DNA from 2 places in the Blautia sp. BCRC 81119 genome. Region 2 is predicted to be linked to the other one. Evidence: riboswitches for the same ligand, from Rfam matches in the RefSeq annotation. Region 2 holds a riboswitch; the other holds the start of a gene.
What was found. A riboswitch is a leader RNA that binds a small molecule or an ion and turns the genes downstream of it on or off. The one in region 2 is predicted to bind FMN.
Positions count from the first base shown of each region.

Region 1 (8,141 bases), on a different contig from region 2:
GCTGTTTGAGCGGCTTCAGACGCGAGTTCGAGATTTTTTGAAGCGCTTTTAGCAGAATTCCGGCACCTTAGAAGCCAGCCCCCGACGAAGCCCCAGCCTGGAAAGAAGCCCCTCACTGGCGTCCCCTTCCACCATATAACTACCTCCGTTTAAATCTCCCCAAGAAATCCAAACACCTCCTCATCCTCAAGAAAATGCATCAGCATATAAGCACACATGATCGCAACCCTCTCCTCCTTCAGGATCCTCCTGACCTCATCCCGGTCCGCGATCACAACCTCGATCTCCTCACTATCCTCCTGAGCAGCCTTACTAACCTCACCACTGGCATACCCATAAACCGTAGCACAGGATTCATCCGTCATCCCAATCGTCGTAAAATAAGGCTTCTCAAAAGCCTCCGCAACCTTGATCGGCTCCAGCTTCAACCCGGTCTCCTCAAACATCTCCCGCACAGCACCCTCATGGAAATCCTCCCCAGGCTCCACAAGCCCCGCCGGAAACTCATAAATATACCCGCCGATCGTATACCGATACTGACGGATCAGCACAACCTTATCCCGCTTCTCTCCATAAACACTGTAAATGATCACCCCATCCGGATGATTCTCCCCTGTAGAAAGCTTCATATCCTCCACACACTTCGCCCTGGAGGCCACAAAATAAGAAACCGGCGTATCATGTACACTGGTCGCATCCACTCCATAAAGATTCACGAACTTATTATCTGTAAGTTTTTTCACACTATTGATCTTACCCATCTGAAAAACTCCTTCCCGAAAATTTTTTCTAAAAACATTTTATCCCATCCAAAACCAAAGGTCAATTTTTTATACTTACACTCCCTTCACAATAGTGCTATAATAAATATCCTGCTATAAAATTTAAATTTACTTATTACATTACCAAACAGCTACTGTAGACAAGAAAGAAGGAAAAAACATTGAAAAATCAGACCAATGCTGCCCAGGCCGAAAACCCTCTGGGAACCGCCCCTGTAGGCAGCCTGATCGCCAAATTCGCCATTCCCGCCATCATCAGCATGCTGGTCAGCGCTCTGTACAATATCGTTGACCAGATCTTTATCGGCCAGGGCGTAGGAATGCTTGGAAACGCCGCCACAAACATCGCATTTCCCGTAACCATTATCTCTACTGCTGCTGCATTGCTCCTGGGAATCGGCAGCGCCTCCAATTACAACCTGGAAATGGGCGCAGGAAACGAAAAAAAAGCCAGCTCCATTGCAGGAACCGGACTCTCCACGCTGATAATCTCCGGTACGATACTCTCTGTCATTGTCCTTCTGTTCCTGAAGCCACTTCTTCATTTTTTCGGCGGAACACCGGACGTCATGCCCTATGCCATTGATTACATAGGGATCACCGCCATTGGACTTCCCTTTTATGTTTTAAGCACAGGCGGCAACCACCTGATCCGAGCAGACAGGAGTCCTACCTATTCCATGACCTGCATCCTGGCCGGTGCCGCCATCAACACCATCCTGGACCCGCTTTTCATCTTTGGATTCGGCTGGGGCATCAAAGGTGCAGCCTGGGCAACCGTGATCGGCCAGATTGTATCCGGACTTCTGATCATCTTTTATTTTTCCAGACTCCGAAAAATGTACCTGGACCACTCCATGCTGATTCCTAAGGCACGCAATCTGTCTGCCATTTTTTCTCTGGGAATGGCATCCTGTATCAATCAGGTTGCCATTGCTGCAGTGCAGATCGTCATGAACAATACACTTCGCCATTACGGAGCACTCTCCGCTTACGGAAGTGATATTCCAATCGCCTGTGCAGGGATCATTTCCAAAGTCAATCAGGTATTTATGGCCATCTGCATCGGAATCTCCCAGGGCTCCCAGCCCATCTGGGGATTTAACTACGGCGCCGAAAAATACAGCCGCGTGCGCCAGACATACCGCTATTCCGTAACCTTATGTACTGTGATCGCAACCATATTTTTTATCTGCTTCCAGTTCTTCCCGCATCAGATCGTAGGCATCTTCGGAAACGGCAGCGACCTGTACTTTCATTTTGCAGAAAAATATCTCCGCATCTTCATGCTGATGACCTTTGCCAACGGGATCCAGCCTATGTCCGCCGGCTTTTTTACCTCCATTGGAAAAGCCCGGCTTGGTGTGATCATGTCCCTCACAAGGCAGGTGCTCTTCCTGCTGCCGCTGATCGTCATCTTCCCGGTCTTCTTCGGAATCGATGGCGTCATGTACGCAGGACCAATTGCAGATACCTCTGCATTTGTGCTGGCCGTTGTTTTTGCCAGACGTGAGCTTGGAGTCATGAAAGCTGCAGAACAAAACGCCTGACACAAGAAAGAATCCTGCTTGCAGGATTCTCCGCCTGCGACGGGTCGCTTCAGCGACATTATTCCTCTCCGTCGCAGTGCGATCCTGCCCGGAGGGCTTTTTTATGTTATGGGAACATTACGGAGTAATTTCCTATAACATAAAAAATGCCATGTAATTTACTGCCCATCGGCAATATATTACATGGCATTTCTCACATTCTCAGATATTTATCTGAAACCACCAATTTCTGATCTTTTCTTCATCCTCCGGCAGCTGCTTATGATCAGTCACCCTTCAGTACAACACGGATCTTCTTATAAATTACAAATACGATCAGAGATGTCAGTGCATATTTAAAGATATTAAACGGAGCAATGATCAGCAGTGCAAAGGTAAGCAGTCCGTTTACGGAGCTGTGTACTGCGCTTCCCATCTGGATAAAGGTCTCGATCGGCATTCCAAACGCCTTACCGTAAGCCGGAAGCAATACAAAGGCATTGACAAAGCATGCAAGGATCGCTGTCAGGACTGTTCCTGCTGCCATACCTGCAACTGCATGTACTCTGCTCTTTTTGTGACGGAAACGGTAGATCAGGCCGGCCGGTACCACATAGGCACATCCAAACAGGAAATTGGCAACATCACCAACACCGGCAGTCATGGTCCCCTTAGTCACAAGATGTACGAGAATCTTCACAAGTTCGATCAGGATACCTGCCACAGGTCCCATAGCGAAGGTTCCTACCATAACCGGTACCTCGGAAAAATCAAGCTGATAAAAAGATGGTGCAAGAAACGGGATCGGAAACTCAAGATTCATTAATACTCCTGCCACAGCACCAAGCATGGCTACCTGCGCGATGGTTCTTGTTCTGCTTCTTTCCACGGCATTTCCTCTCTGTAATATCTGTTCACTCATAACTCTCTCTCCTTCTTCAGAAATATTCAAAGAAAATTTCCACAAGAAATCTTTATGCGAAAAAAATTTCTATTTCTTCACATAAAAAGCCCCGGGAGCTTCTTCCCGGGGCACTGAGCACGTTCTTTAAATACTGCGCGTTCTTCTCTCATCCAGACTTTACTGTCGGTTCCGGAATTTCACCAGATCAGCCGCCAAAGCGGGTCGCGGACTATACCGCCGGTAGGGAATCACACCCTGCCCCGAAGAAATTTCCTTTTTTATGAGTTCATTATAACGCGCTCTTTTTATAATTACAAGGCTTAATTCTGTCCCGGAAGTATTGTTCTCCATTTATATGGGTCTGAGATCCGCTCATTTATGATCAAACCCGGATTTTCTTTACCGTACTCCAGCTACTGTAAAGAATCTTTTTTCCGACTCTTTTATATGACCGGATGCGGACATAATAGGTCTTTTTGTTTTTCAGTCCTGATATCTTATATCTGGTCGCAGACTGTTTTCCAACTGTGACCGTTTTTCTTTCTTTTGTAAATCTGCTGTCTGCTGCATACTGGATCTGATAGCCGGTTGCCTGTATATTTTTCTTCCAGCTTGCGATAAAGGATCTGTTTGCTTTTTTCAGTCCTGTCAGCAGAGTTTTTGGAGGCAGGATCTTAAAGGTAATCGTTTTGTTGATACGACTGTATTTTCCAGTCCCTCTGACCTGCACAGTTCCAATTCCGGAGTTTTTATTATTTTTGTAATACAGCTTATAAGCACTCGCACCGATCTTCTTTCCATTTACAGTTACGGTTACTGATGGCCGGATGGTTTTTCCCGTATAAGTGTAAGAGGTTCTGTTTAGCTTAACATTGCTGACAAACTTTTCTGTCTTTTTTATGATCTTGAAATGAATGGTTGCAGTACCTTTATAATAACCGGTACCATAAATGGTTACCGTTGCCACACCCGGATACTGATTATCCTCGTAATACATATAATAATCTTCGCCGGCTTTCAATCCGGGTATCACGATGTCCGGTGTGATCTCATTTCCTGTATATGTCTGATCAGCTATTGGATCCGCAGCCGGTAGTTTTCCGTAAATAGTAAAATATAATGTTTCCGATCCTTTATAATTGCCGATTCCCGTGAGCTCTGCACGAGCTTCACCAGGCTTTTCATTATTAACATAGGTTACCGTATAATCTTTCCCCCGTACCAGTCCGTCAATTACCACTTCCGGTTCCACTTTTTTTCCTTTAAAGGTGGTTTCCAGGTAGGTTTCATTATTTTCCGCAAAATAGCACACATGCATTCCATTTTCATCTGGCGTAATCTTGAAACTCCGCTCTACTGTACCGCAGAAAATATCTTTTCCCGTGATCTTTATAGTCGCAGTTCCTGCATTGATGTTATTTTCATAAGTTACTTCATAATCGGAGCCCTGCTCAAGTTCCGGTGCGGATTCACTGGATTCTATTTCGGGTTCATGGCTTTTTCCATTATATTCATAGTCTGAAGTGATCTGTTCAAACCATTCATTCTGAAGCGGTATCCGGTTGTCTGCTGACAGCTCCACAAACGTGCAGCCATGGTCCTCTGCGTATTTCTGAAGTGTGGAATCCTTTTTTCCCGCGATCAGTGCTGAATCCCTGAACGCATCATCCGCCCAAACAGTATCTGTGCTCAGTACTCTTATCCTGCACCCGGAAGACAGACGAAGTCCATTTTTCCCAACTGATTTTACAGATGCGGGAATTATAATATCACGGATCCCTGAACTGCTCTGGAATGCATATTCACCGATTTCTTCCAAACCTTCGTTCAGGACAGCTTTCGTAAGCGACGAGCAGTTTCCGAATGCACCTTCTCCAAGGCTTCTGACACTTCCCGGGACTGTTATGGAAGAAACATTTACACAGTAATAAAAAGCATAGTCTCCCACGCTTACAGTTCCATCCGGGATCTGGTAATCTCCGGAACGTCCGGACGGAAACACGATCAGTTTTGTGCCATCCTTGCTGAATACCACTCCGTCTTTTTCAGAAAAATACGGATTTTCCGGATCTACTTTAATTTCTGTCAGACTGGACTCAGACAAGCCCTCCACAAAAGCAGCCAGCCCTATAGATGACACATTTGGGGGAATCGTAACAGATTTCAATTTCTCACAGTTGTAAAAAGCATTCTTTTCGATGGTTGTAAGCGAATCCGGCAAAGTAACAGACTCTATATCAGAAGCCTGGGTGCAATACTGGAAGGTACTGTTTCCAAGAACCGTTACTTTTCTTCCGTCAATAGTATCCGGAACTACGATATTTGTATCTGTCCCTTCATACTGATACAGCCTGAGTGTTCCATCATTCAGGATCTCATAAGAATAGTCATAGTCCATTTTGGACAATTCATAATGTCTGGGGGCATTTCCCGTATATCCGCAGTCAACCAGATATCTTTCGCCGTCAATAATGACTACGGAATTCCTGTGACCGCTTCCTGCCCCCGGATCATTTGCCGCATACCTTGCATACACGGTCAGTCCCAGTTTTTCGCACATATAGTTCACTGCGCTGGTATTGGCCCAGCAGTCTCCGCCGCCATCCAGCATCAGGCCTGTATAACCGGAATGATACTGACTGTAATTAAAGTTGTTGGCAAGCCATCTGGCGATCGTCTCAACCTTTTTATAATCGGACATTTCCGCAGTAATATTTTCTTTGAGAAATGTATCCATTTTTTGTTCTGCGTAATACTCCGCATAATCTTTGAGTATGAATTTATAATAAACGGTACTGTTTCCATCCTGTACAGAGATCAGGGTCTCTCCAAACATGTATTCCCACTGGCTCTTTACGTCATTTCCGTTTTTGTCTACATAGGTTACATACTGCATTTTAGGAGTAACAAGACCGGTTTCGCTGACTTTCGCAGTATAACCGGAAACAACCGTATATACCGGATTTTTGCCGGATGTCTGGATCTGATAAGATGTCTGCATGGTATCCGGCATGGAGATCACACTGCTGTAGGTATCATTCATCGCATACAGATATATTTCTGTGCTCTCCACATCTGTTTCTTTTTCGGAAGTGCCTGCTGCCGGAATATCATCTGTGAATATATCTTCCTGCTGCTCCTTGTTTTCTCCGTCACCAAAAATTTCTTCCGGTGCCGCAGCCTCCTCTGTTCCTTCTGCTTTTCTGATGACCGCCGAAGGTTCTTCCAGAATTAATCCTTCATCAGAATCCTGTTGTATTTCCTCATTCTCTGAGCTTTCAGCTTCATCCGTTTCCGTTCCGATATCTGATCCCGGAAACTCTTCTTCTGTAATCTGATCTGTGCTCACGGTATTATCTTCTCCCGCGATCTGATCTGTGTTTACGGTATTTTCTGATTCCTCAAAATTCCCGTCATCTGTAAAAGTATCAATGGCGTCTGTTATATCCGTCTGTGCGTCTGTAAAATCTTCGGCCACCACCGGTCCACATGGAACAATAGACATACATAATGACAGACCAAATGCTATCAATTTTTTCGGAAATTTCATTTCGTACCTTTCCTTCCTTTTTATGTAAACCATTTATATGTAAGTTCTGTTTTTATTATAACGCGGCCCTGTCTTTTCGCAAGCTGCAATAATGTCCCTAACTCTGCAAAAAACCGCTGTGATCTTCATTTTAGATCACAGCGGTTTATGTTTTATTATCGGAACATCAGACTTTCCACAATTTCAGCATTACTGTTCTTTCCATATCCGCATTCAATCAACCAGTTTTCTGGCTGGATACTGCCAACACCACGTTCTACTGTGATGCTGCATGCTCATATGCATTCTGTATTCTTACAGAATATCGATATGTTCTCCTGCAAGTGCCTTGTTCATGCTTCGTACTGCGCAGAATTTACCGCACATGGAGCAGGTATCATCATGCTCCGGTTTGCGCTCGTTCCAGATACGTTTTGCTGTTTCCGGATCCATGGCGCATTCCCACTGTGCCTCCCAGTCAAGCTTTCTTCTGGCATCTGCCATCTTGTCATCGATCTCACGGGCACCGCGGACACCTTTGGCAATGTCTGCTGCATGAGCTGCGATCTTAGATGCCATGATTCCCTGTTTTACGTCCTCAAGATTCGGAAGTGCAAGGTGCTCTGCCGGTGTTACATAGCAGAGGAATGCTGCTCCGGACATAGCAGCTACTGCTCCGCCGATCGCGGATGTGATGTGGTCATATCCCGGTGCAACGTCAGTTACGATAGGTCCTAATACATAGAACGGTGCACCCTGGCAAATGGACTGCTGTACTTTCATATTTGCCTCAACCTGATCAAGCGGCACATGTCCCGGTCCCTCAACCATAACCTGAACGTCCTTTTCCCATGCACGTTTGGTCAGCTCGCCAAGACGTACAAGCTCCTCGATCTGGCATACGTCTGTTGCGTCAGCCAGACATCCAGGACGGCAGGCATCACCAAGAGAGATGGTCACATCATACTCGCGGCAGATATCCAGGATCTCGTCGTAGTATTCATAGAACGGATTCTCCTCACCGGTCATACACATCCATGCAAATACAAGAGATCCTCCTCTGGAAACGATATTCATTTTTCTCTTGTGATTACGGATCTGATCGATGGTCTTTCTTGTGATTCCACAGTGAAGAGTTACAAAGTCAACACCATCCTGTGCATGGAGTCTTACTACATCGATAAAATCTTTAGCTGTCAGCGTATCAAGATCTCTCTGATAGTGGATAACGGAATCATAAACCGGAACGGTTCCGATCATTGCCGGACACTCGGATGTCAGCTTGCGTCGGAACGGAATGGTATTTCCGTGGGAAGAAAGATCCATGATAGCATGGGCGCCCATGTTTACAGCTTCCATTACTTTCTGCATCTCTACATCGTAGTCCTTGCAGTCTC
Region 1 covers NZ_QJHD01000031.1:943-9,083, forward strand. The annotation lists gene DMI82_RS16425 (NUDIX hydrolase) at 150-761, opposite strand; gene DMI82_RS16430 (MATE family efflux transporter) at 944-2,332, shown strand; gene DMI82_RS16435 (ECF transporter S component) at 2,598-3,233, opposite strand; FMN riboswitch at 3,370-3,487, opposite strand; gene DMI82_RS16440 (fibronectin type III domain-containing protein) at 3,598-6,765, opposite strand; gene thiC (phosphomethylpyrimidine synthase ThiC) at 7,060-8,141, opposite strand, start outside.
Region 1: it holds a riboswitch for FMN, as region 2 does, so the genes downstream of both, DMI82_RS16435 (ECF transporter S component) here and ribD (bifunctional diaminohydroxyphosphoribosylaminopyrimidine deaminase/5-amino-6-(5-phosphoribosylamino)uracil reductase RibD) in region 2, are expected to answer to the same signal.

Region 2 (8,141 bases):
ATCTATATCATCGATCTTCAGCAGTCTGTAGGAATGGTTGACGATGCTTACAATGCAGTAGCAGATATCGTTGCCAACGGTGGACACATCCTTTTCGTAGGAACTAAGAAACAGGCTCAGGATGCTATCCGTACAGAGGCAGAGCGTTGTGGAGAGTTCTTCGTAAATGAGAGATGGCTTGGTGGTATGCTTACAAACTTCAAGACAATCCAGAGCCGTATCGCAAGACTGAAAGAGATCGAGACAATGGAAGCTGACGGAACATTCGACGTACTTCCTAAGAAAGAAGTTATCGAGCTTCGCAAAGAGCTTGTTAAGCTTCAGAAGAACCTTGGCGGAATCAAAGAGATGAAGAGAATCCCGGATGCTATCTTTATCGTAGATCCTAAGAAAGAGAGAATCTGCGTACAGGAGGCTCATACACTTGGAATCCCGCTTATCGGTATCTGCGATACTAACTGTGATCCGGAAGAGCTTGACTATGTGATCCCGGGAAATGACGATGCTATCCGTGCAGTAAAACTCATCGTTTCCAAGATGGCTGACGCTGTTATCGAGGCTAAGCAGGGAACTGCTGAGGCAGATGGCGAGATCGAGGCTGAGTCTGAGGAGTTTGCAGCTACAGAGGAATAATTCGTATAAACAGAATATTTCAGGAGGAAACGAACAATGGCTATTACAGCAGCACAGGTAAAAGAGTTAAGAGAGATGACCGGCGCCGGAATGATGGATTGTAAGAAAGCTCTTACATCTACAGATGGTGATATGGATAAAGCAGTTGAGTTCCTGCGTGAGAAGGGTCTTGCTACAGCACAGAAGAAAGCAAGCCGTATTGCAGCAGAGGGTCTTTGCAAAACTCTAGTAACAGAGGATGGAAAGAAAGCAGTCGTTGTTGAGGTTAATGCTGAGACAGACTTCGTTGCAAAGAACGAAAAATTCCAGAGCTATGTTGCAGATGTTGCAGCACAGGCACTTAACACAACAGCAGCTGATATCGATGCTTTCCTTGCTGAGGCATGGGCACTTGATACAACTAAGACTGTAAAAGAGGCTCTTGCAGCTCAGATCGCAGTAATCGGCGAGAACATGAACATCCGTAGATTTGCTCAGGTTGAGGAGCAGAACGGATTCATCGCTTCCTACACTCATATGGGTGGAAAGATCGGCGTTCTTGTAGACGTTGAGACAGATGTTGTTAACGATGCTGTTAAAGAGATGGCTAAGAACGTAGCTATGCAGATCGCAGCTCTGAAACCGCAGTACACAAGCGACAAGGAAGTAAGCGCTGACTATATCGAGCATGAGAAAGAGATCCTTATGGCTCAGATTCAGAACGACCCGAAGGAGTCCCAGAAACCGGCTAAGGTTATCGAGGGAATGATCACAGGACGTATTAAGAAAGAGCTCAAAGAGATCTGTCTTCTTGACCAGACATACGTAAAAGCAGAGGACGGAAAACAGTCCGTTGCTAAATACGTAGAGCAGGTAGCAAAAGAGAACGGCGCTAAGATCCAGATCAAAGGCTTCGTTCGCTACGAGACAGGCGATGGTCTTGAGAAAAAAGAAGAGAACTTCGCTGAGGAAGTTGCAAAGCAGATGGGTAAATAATCTGATATCTGCAGATCTTTAATAAGATCCATAAAACCCTTGAAAATCCAGTATTTTCAAGGGTTTTTCTTATATTATCCACTTCATATACTACATTATAAAATATGGATAGACTATAGTAACAGGAAGTTGCTTTTCAGAACATGGATCTATCTTTATAATAGGATAATGGAGGTGACGGCTATGGAAACAAAAAATGTAATCTTAAAACTTAGAACGGAAAGAGGAATGTCACAGGACGAGCTGGCAGATAAAATCATGGTAACGAGACAGGCTGTATCACGCTGGGAAAATGGAGATACCGTTCCGAATACTGATACACTTAAGCTCTTATCGAAAGAATTTGATGTATCGATCAATACGCTTTTGGGAGAACCCAGAAAGCTGATCTGTCAGTGCTGCGGGATGCCAATTGATGATGATTCCATATTGGGACGTGATAAGGATGGCACATTAAATGAGGAGTATTGTAAGTGGTGCTATGCAGATGGAACATACACATATAATGATATGGATGAATTGATTGATGTTTGTGTAAAGAATATGGTAAATGAAAGCTTTACCGAAGAACAGGCACGCACTTATCTGAAAGAAATGCTTCCAAAGTTAGATTACTGGAAAAGGTATGATGAACTTAGTGACAATGGGCAGTTTGAAGAGTTTAAAATGCAATTGATAAATGAAATAAATGATTTACATATAGATGGACTTCCAAGGGTAGACAGACTGAATGCACTTGTAGGTAAATATGTAAATCTGGAATATGCACTGCCAAATGGACAAAAAGTGAAATTTCTGGATGACCAGAAAACTTATCTGGGAAATCAAATGGAATCTGAATTCGGAGGGGACAGATACTTCGGTATTCTGGCAAATATGGATTTTATTATGATATGTACATATGAGAAAGACGGTGAAAATCCTGAATTGGTTATATACAAAAAAAGATGAGTATAGTATGCGGATTAGTGATTAGTTTCGTTACCGTTCAATGATAATATTCCGCATGGAATGAGTAAAATAAAAATTCCGCTTTACAAATGACAGATAAAGTATTAAAATAAACAAAAAGATATCTTCAGGGCAGGGTGTGATTCCCTACCGGCGGTAGAGCCCGCGAGCCGAAAGGTATGATCCGGTGAGATTCCGGGGCCGACAGTATAGTCTGGATGGAAGAAGATGATAGTACAGTTGATTTTTGTATGAATGAATGTAGTATCAGAGCTCTGAGATGGTGATCCATTTCAGAGCTTTTTATGTAGGAAATAATCAGACATTCATTTATTGATCATATGTAACAGATCAATTCCACCCTGCAGATATTTCTGCAGGCTTTTTTTGTATTTGGCACATCGTTTTCGAAATAAATATACCACTCACTTGCCTGTGAATCCGATTGCACAGGTCTAAAAGCCTCGGCGCACCAGGCAAAGAACAGGAATAAGAAAGAAGGAATAAAAATGACGGATCAGGAATATATGCTTCGGGCGATTCAGCTGGCCAAAAAAGGAGAAGGCTGGACGAATCCCAATCCGATGGTAGGGGCAGTGATCGTAAAAGACGGAAGGATCATCGGGGAAGGCTATCATAAAAAGTATGGAGAACTTCATGCGGAACGTAATGCAATTGCTTCCCTCACAGAATCAGCAGAAGGTGCGGTGATTTATGTTACGCTGGAGCCTTGCTGTCATCATGGAAAAACACCTCCATGTACGGAAGCGATCATTGAACAGAAGATCAGAAAAGTGGTGATCGGTTCCCGAGATCCGAATCCGAAAGTGGCAGGAAAAGGTGTACAGATGTTAAGGGAAGCCGGTGTAACAGTAGTTGAAGATTTTATGAGAGAAGAATGTGATCAGCTGAATCCGGTTTTTTTCCATTATATTACTACGAAAACCCCATACGTGGTGATGAAGTATGCCATGACACTGGATGGGAAGATCGCAACGAAGACAGGAGCATCAAAATGGATCACCGGAGAAGCGGCAAGAAAAGAAGTACAGCATATGCGGCATCAGTACATGGGGATCATGGCAGGTATTGGAACTGTGCTTGCAGATGATCCGATGTTGAACGTCCGGGTAGAAGGCTGGAAAAGTCCTGTCAGGATTGTGTGCGACAGTAAGCTCAGGATCCCGCCGGACAGTCAGATCGTAAAAAGTGCGGAAAAGTACCGGACGATCGTGGCTTATGCAGATCAGAAAAATACAGAAGAAAAAATAAAAATATTACATACCATGGGAGTTGAGACCATTTACTGTCCGGATGAAAAGGATCAGATAGACCTTAAAAAGTTGATGACAGATCTTGGAAACAGGGGTATTGACAGCATCCTCCTGGAGGGAGGCGGTACGTTAAATGACAGTGCCCTGCGAGCCGGAATTGTAAAGGAAGTACAGGCTTTTGTGGCACCAAAGCTGTTTGGTGGTGTGGCCGGGAAGACACCGGTAGAAGGTATCGGAGTTGAATTCCCGTCTGAAGCAGTAGAACTGAAATATACAGATATCTGCCAGATCGGTGAGGACATCCGGATAAGATGTCAGGTGTGTGAGAAAAAACAGGAGGAATCATGTTTACAGGAATCGTAGAAGAGAAAGGAAAAGTCCGTTATATACAGCTGACAGGAGAATCAGGGATCCTGGCAGTGAAAGCCCGGAAAGTCCTGGAAGGGACAAGGATCGGTGACAGTATTGCTGTGAATGGTGTGTGTCTGACAGTTACGTCGATCCAGCCGGACGGATTTACTGCCGATGTGATGGCAGAGACGATCAGAAGAAGCAGTCTTGGCAGTTGTAAAGCTGGAAGCCAGGTAAACCTGGAACGTGCAATGGCTGCAGATGGCAGGTTCGGGGGACACATAGTAAGCGGTCATATTGATGGGACTGGAGTGATACGTTCCATGCTCCGGGAAGAAAATGCCATCTGGGTATCAATTGAGACATCGCCACAGATCTTGCATCTGATCGTGGAAAAAGGATCCGTTTGTATTGATGGGATCAGCCTGACAGTTGCAAGGGTTGATGAAACTGGTTTTCAGGTGTCGGTCATTCCACATACAGGAGAAGAAACCACCCTTTTGGAAAAGGTGCCGGGGGATCTGGTTAATCTGGAAAATGATGTGATCGGAAAATATGTAGAAAAATTGCTTGGCATCAGAAAAAACGAAGAAGAGAAAAAAGAATCCGGAATTACGATGGAGTTTCTTGAAGAATTCGGGTTTTAGAACAGGAGGATATACAGTATGTCACAAAATTATCAGTACAACACAATTGAAGAGGCACTTAGGGATCTTAAGGAAGGAAAAATAATTCTGGTCACAGATGATCCGGACAGAGAAAATGAGGGAGATCTGATATGTGCGGCAGAGTTTGCGACCCGGGAAAATATTAATTTCATGGCGACTTATGCAAAGGGTCTTATCTGTACACCGATGAGTGCAGAAATTGCGGCGAGATTGAATTTTCCGCCGATGGTTGCTGAGAACACGGACAATCACAGCACAGCATTTACCGTGGCAGTGGATCACGCAGATACAACCACCGGTATCTCTGCGGCAGAACGCTCCTATACCATTATGAAGTGTGTGGATGATCAGTCAAAACCGGAGGATTTCAGAAGACCGGGACATGTATTTCCGCTTATTTCCAGAAAAGGCGGGGTTCTGGTACGAAATGGCCATACGGAGGCAACAACAGATCTTATGAGACTTGCCGGACTGAAAGAATGCGGCGTGTGCTGTGAAGTTATGAAAGAAGATGGCACTATGATGCGTACATCACAGCTATGGGAAATGGCAAAAGAGCATAACCTTACATTTATTACGATTCGTGATCTGCAGGATTATATAAGAATACATGAAAAGCATGTAAAGGAGGAAGCAGCTGCAAACCTCCCAACGCAGTACGGTGATTTTAAAATGTATGGCTATATCAATGACATTACAGGAGAGCATCATCTGGCACTGGTAAAAGGTGATCTAGGAGATGGTGAGGATGTGCTTTGCCGTGTACATTCGGAGTGCCTGACAGGAGATGCATTCGGATCGCTCAGATGTGACTGCGGCCTGCAGCTGCAGACAGCGATGCGCCAGGTAGAGGCGGAAGGCAGAGGGATCATTCTGTATATGAGACAGGAAGGCAGAGGAATCGGACTGATCAATAAGATCAAAGCCTATGCGCTTCAGGAACAGGGATATGATACCGTGGAGGCTAATGTGAAGTTAGGGTTTGCACCGGATCTCAGAGAGTACTGGGTTGGGGCACAGATACTGTCAGACCTTGGTGTGAAATCATTAAGATTACTGACCAATAACCCGGATAAAGTCTATGGGCTTGGCGAATTCGGGCTGAAGATCAATGAGAGAGTACCATTGGAGATTCCGGTACAAAAATATGACCGGAAGTATATGAAAACGAAGCAGGAAAAGATGGGTCATATTTTTAAGGAAATAAATTTATAAAAAACAGCAAATAGCAGGAGGAAGAAAAAATGAGACAGATCAATTTAGTAGAAGGAAAAGTAGTAGCACCGGAGGGAATGAAGGTTGGTATCGTGGCAGCGAGATTCAATGAGATCATTGTGAATAAATTATTGGGAGGGGCAGTCGACGGACTGGTAAGACATGGAGTAGAAGAAGAGAATATTACTGCAGCATGGGTGCCGGGAGCATTTGAGATCCCGCTTACAGCACAGAAAATGGCACAGTCAGGAAAATATGATGCAGTTATCTGCGTGGGAGCTGTCATTCGTGGAGATACTTCACATTATGATCTGGTGTGCAATGAATCTGCCAAGGGGATCGCACAGGTTGAACTTGCAACAGGGATCCCGGTCTTATTCGGAGTGATCACGACTGAGAATATCGAGCAGGCTATTGCGCGAGCAGGAAGCAAAGCAGGTAATAAAGGCTATGATTGTGCGTTATCTGCGATCGAGATGGTCAATCTGATGAAGCAGCTCTAATAGATAGGGAAATAAATGATGACAAAAACAATCATATTCGATTATGATGGAACGATCCATCATACCATTGGAATCTATGAACCGGCATTTCGTGAAACCTATCAGTGGCTGACAGAACAGAAGGCTGCAGAAGAACGGGAGATAGGCTCGGCGGAAATTGCCGGCTGGCTGGGATTTAACAGTAAGGAGATGTGGAATACATTTTTGCCGGAGCTGGATCAGAGCTATAAAGAGCAGGCGAGCAGGATGGTAGGAGAACTGATGGTCAGACAGATCAGGAAGCATAAGGCAGTGTGGTATCCGGGAGCAGAGGAGATGCTTACAGCCTTGAAGAACCGGGGATATCATCTTGTGATCTTAAGTAACTGTAAAGCTTCCTATCGTGAGGCGCACTGGAAGGAATTTGGGATGGAACGATGGTTCGATCATTTTTATGACTGCGAATCGTATGGATTCCGTCCAAAGACAGAAATTGTGCAGGAAATCATCCGGGAATATACAGGCCCTTATCTGGTGGTCGGAGACAGGAGGCAGGATCTGGAATGTGCCAGAGCCTGCAAAAGCCCATTTATAGGATGCCTGTATGGATATGGTGAGAGCGGGGAGCTGAACGGAGCAGATCGTCTTGCAGAACATATAGAGGATATACCACAGTTGGTGATATGAGGATGAGCTCAGCTTTATCCGAAAGCAGAAGCTGTACACTGACAGAAGGCATAGGACTGACGGGAACGGCATAAATATTATAAAAATCCGAAGGATCCTGAAATATGATTTCCCTCAGTCTATGTATGATCGTAAAAAATGAAGAAGCAGTTCTTGAGAGAATTTTAAAGCCGGTTTCTCAGGTGATGGATGCGATCCTGATCGCAGATACCGGTTCTTCAGACAGAACAAAAGAGATTGCGGAGCAGTATACGTCGCAGGTGTTTGATTTTCCCTGGTGTGATGATTTTTCTGCTCCGCGTAATTTTCTTCTGGAAAAAGTCCGCACCGATTACTGGATGTGGCTGGATGCGGATGATGTCCTGGATGAAGAAAATCTGGAAAAACTGAAGAGTCTTAAAGAAACTCTGGATCCCGGAACAGATGTTGTAATGATGGAATATGCGGCAGGGTTTGACCAGAGCGGGAGAACAACATTTTCTTATTTTCGGGAGCGGATAATGAAAACATCCAGAAATTTCAGATGGAATGGGGCAGTTCATGAAACTGTGATTCCGGAGGGAAATATCATTTATTCAGATGTGGTGATCCGGCACCGGAAATGTGGAAAAGGTGATCCGGACCGTAATCTTCGCATTTATGAAAAAATGCTGGCAGGAGGAGAAACGCTGGAACCCAGACATCAGCTTTATTATGGGAGAGAACTGTATTATCATCAGCGTTATCCGGAGACAGAGGCTGTGTTGGTGGAGTTCCTGAAAAATCCGCCCGGATGGCTGGAAAATAAGATCGATGCCTGTTTTGTACTTGGACAGTGTTACCGGAAAATGGGAGAAAAAAAGTACGCACTGGAAGCTTTTCTGTACAGCCTGACTATGGATGTGCCGAGGGCGGAAATCTGTTGT
Region 2 covers NZ_QJHD01000003.1:191,656-199,796, forward strand. The annotation lists gene rpsB (30S ribosomal protein S2) at 1-633, shown strand, start outside; gene tsf (translation elongation factor Ts) at 670-1,608, shown strand; gene DMI82_RS03030 (zinc ribbon domain-containing protein) at 1,792-2,559, shown strand; FMN riboswitch at 2,679-2,793, shown strand; gene ribD (bifunctional diaminohydroxyphosphoribosylaminopyrimidine deaminase/5-amino-6-(5-phosphoribosylamino)uracil reductase RibD) at 3,069-4,196, shown strand; gene ribE (riboflavin synthase) at 4,178-4,831, shown strand; gene DMI82_RS03045 (bifunctional 3,4-dihydroxy-2-butanone-4-phosphate synthase/GTP cyclohydrolase II) at 4,850-6,067, shown strand; gene ribH (6,7-dimethyl-8-ribityllumazine synthase) at 6,097-6,570, shown strand; gene DMI82_RS03055 (HAD family hydrolase) at 6,586-7,236, shown strand; gene DMI82_RS03060 (tetratricopeptide repeat-containing glycosyltransferase family 2 protein) at 7,341-8,141, shown strand, end outside.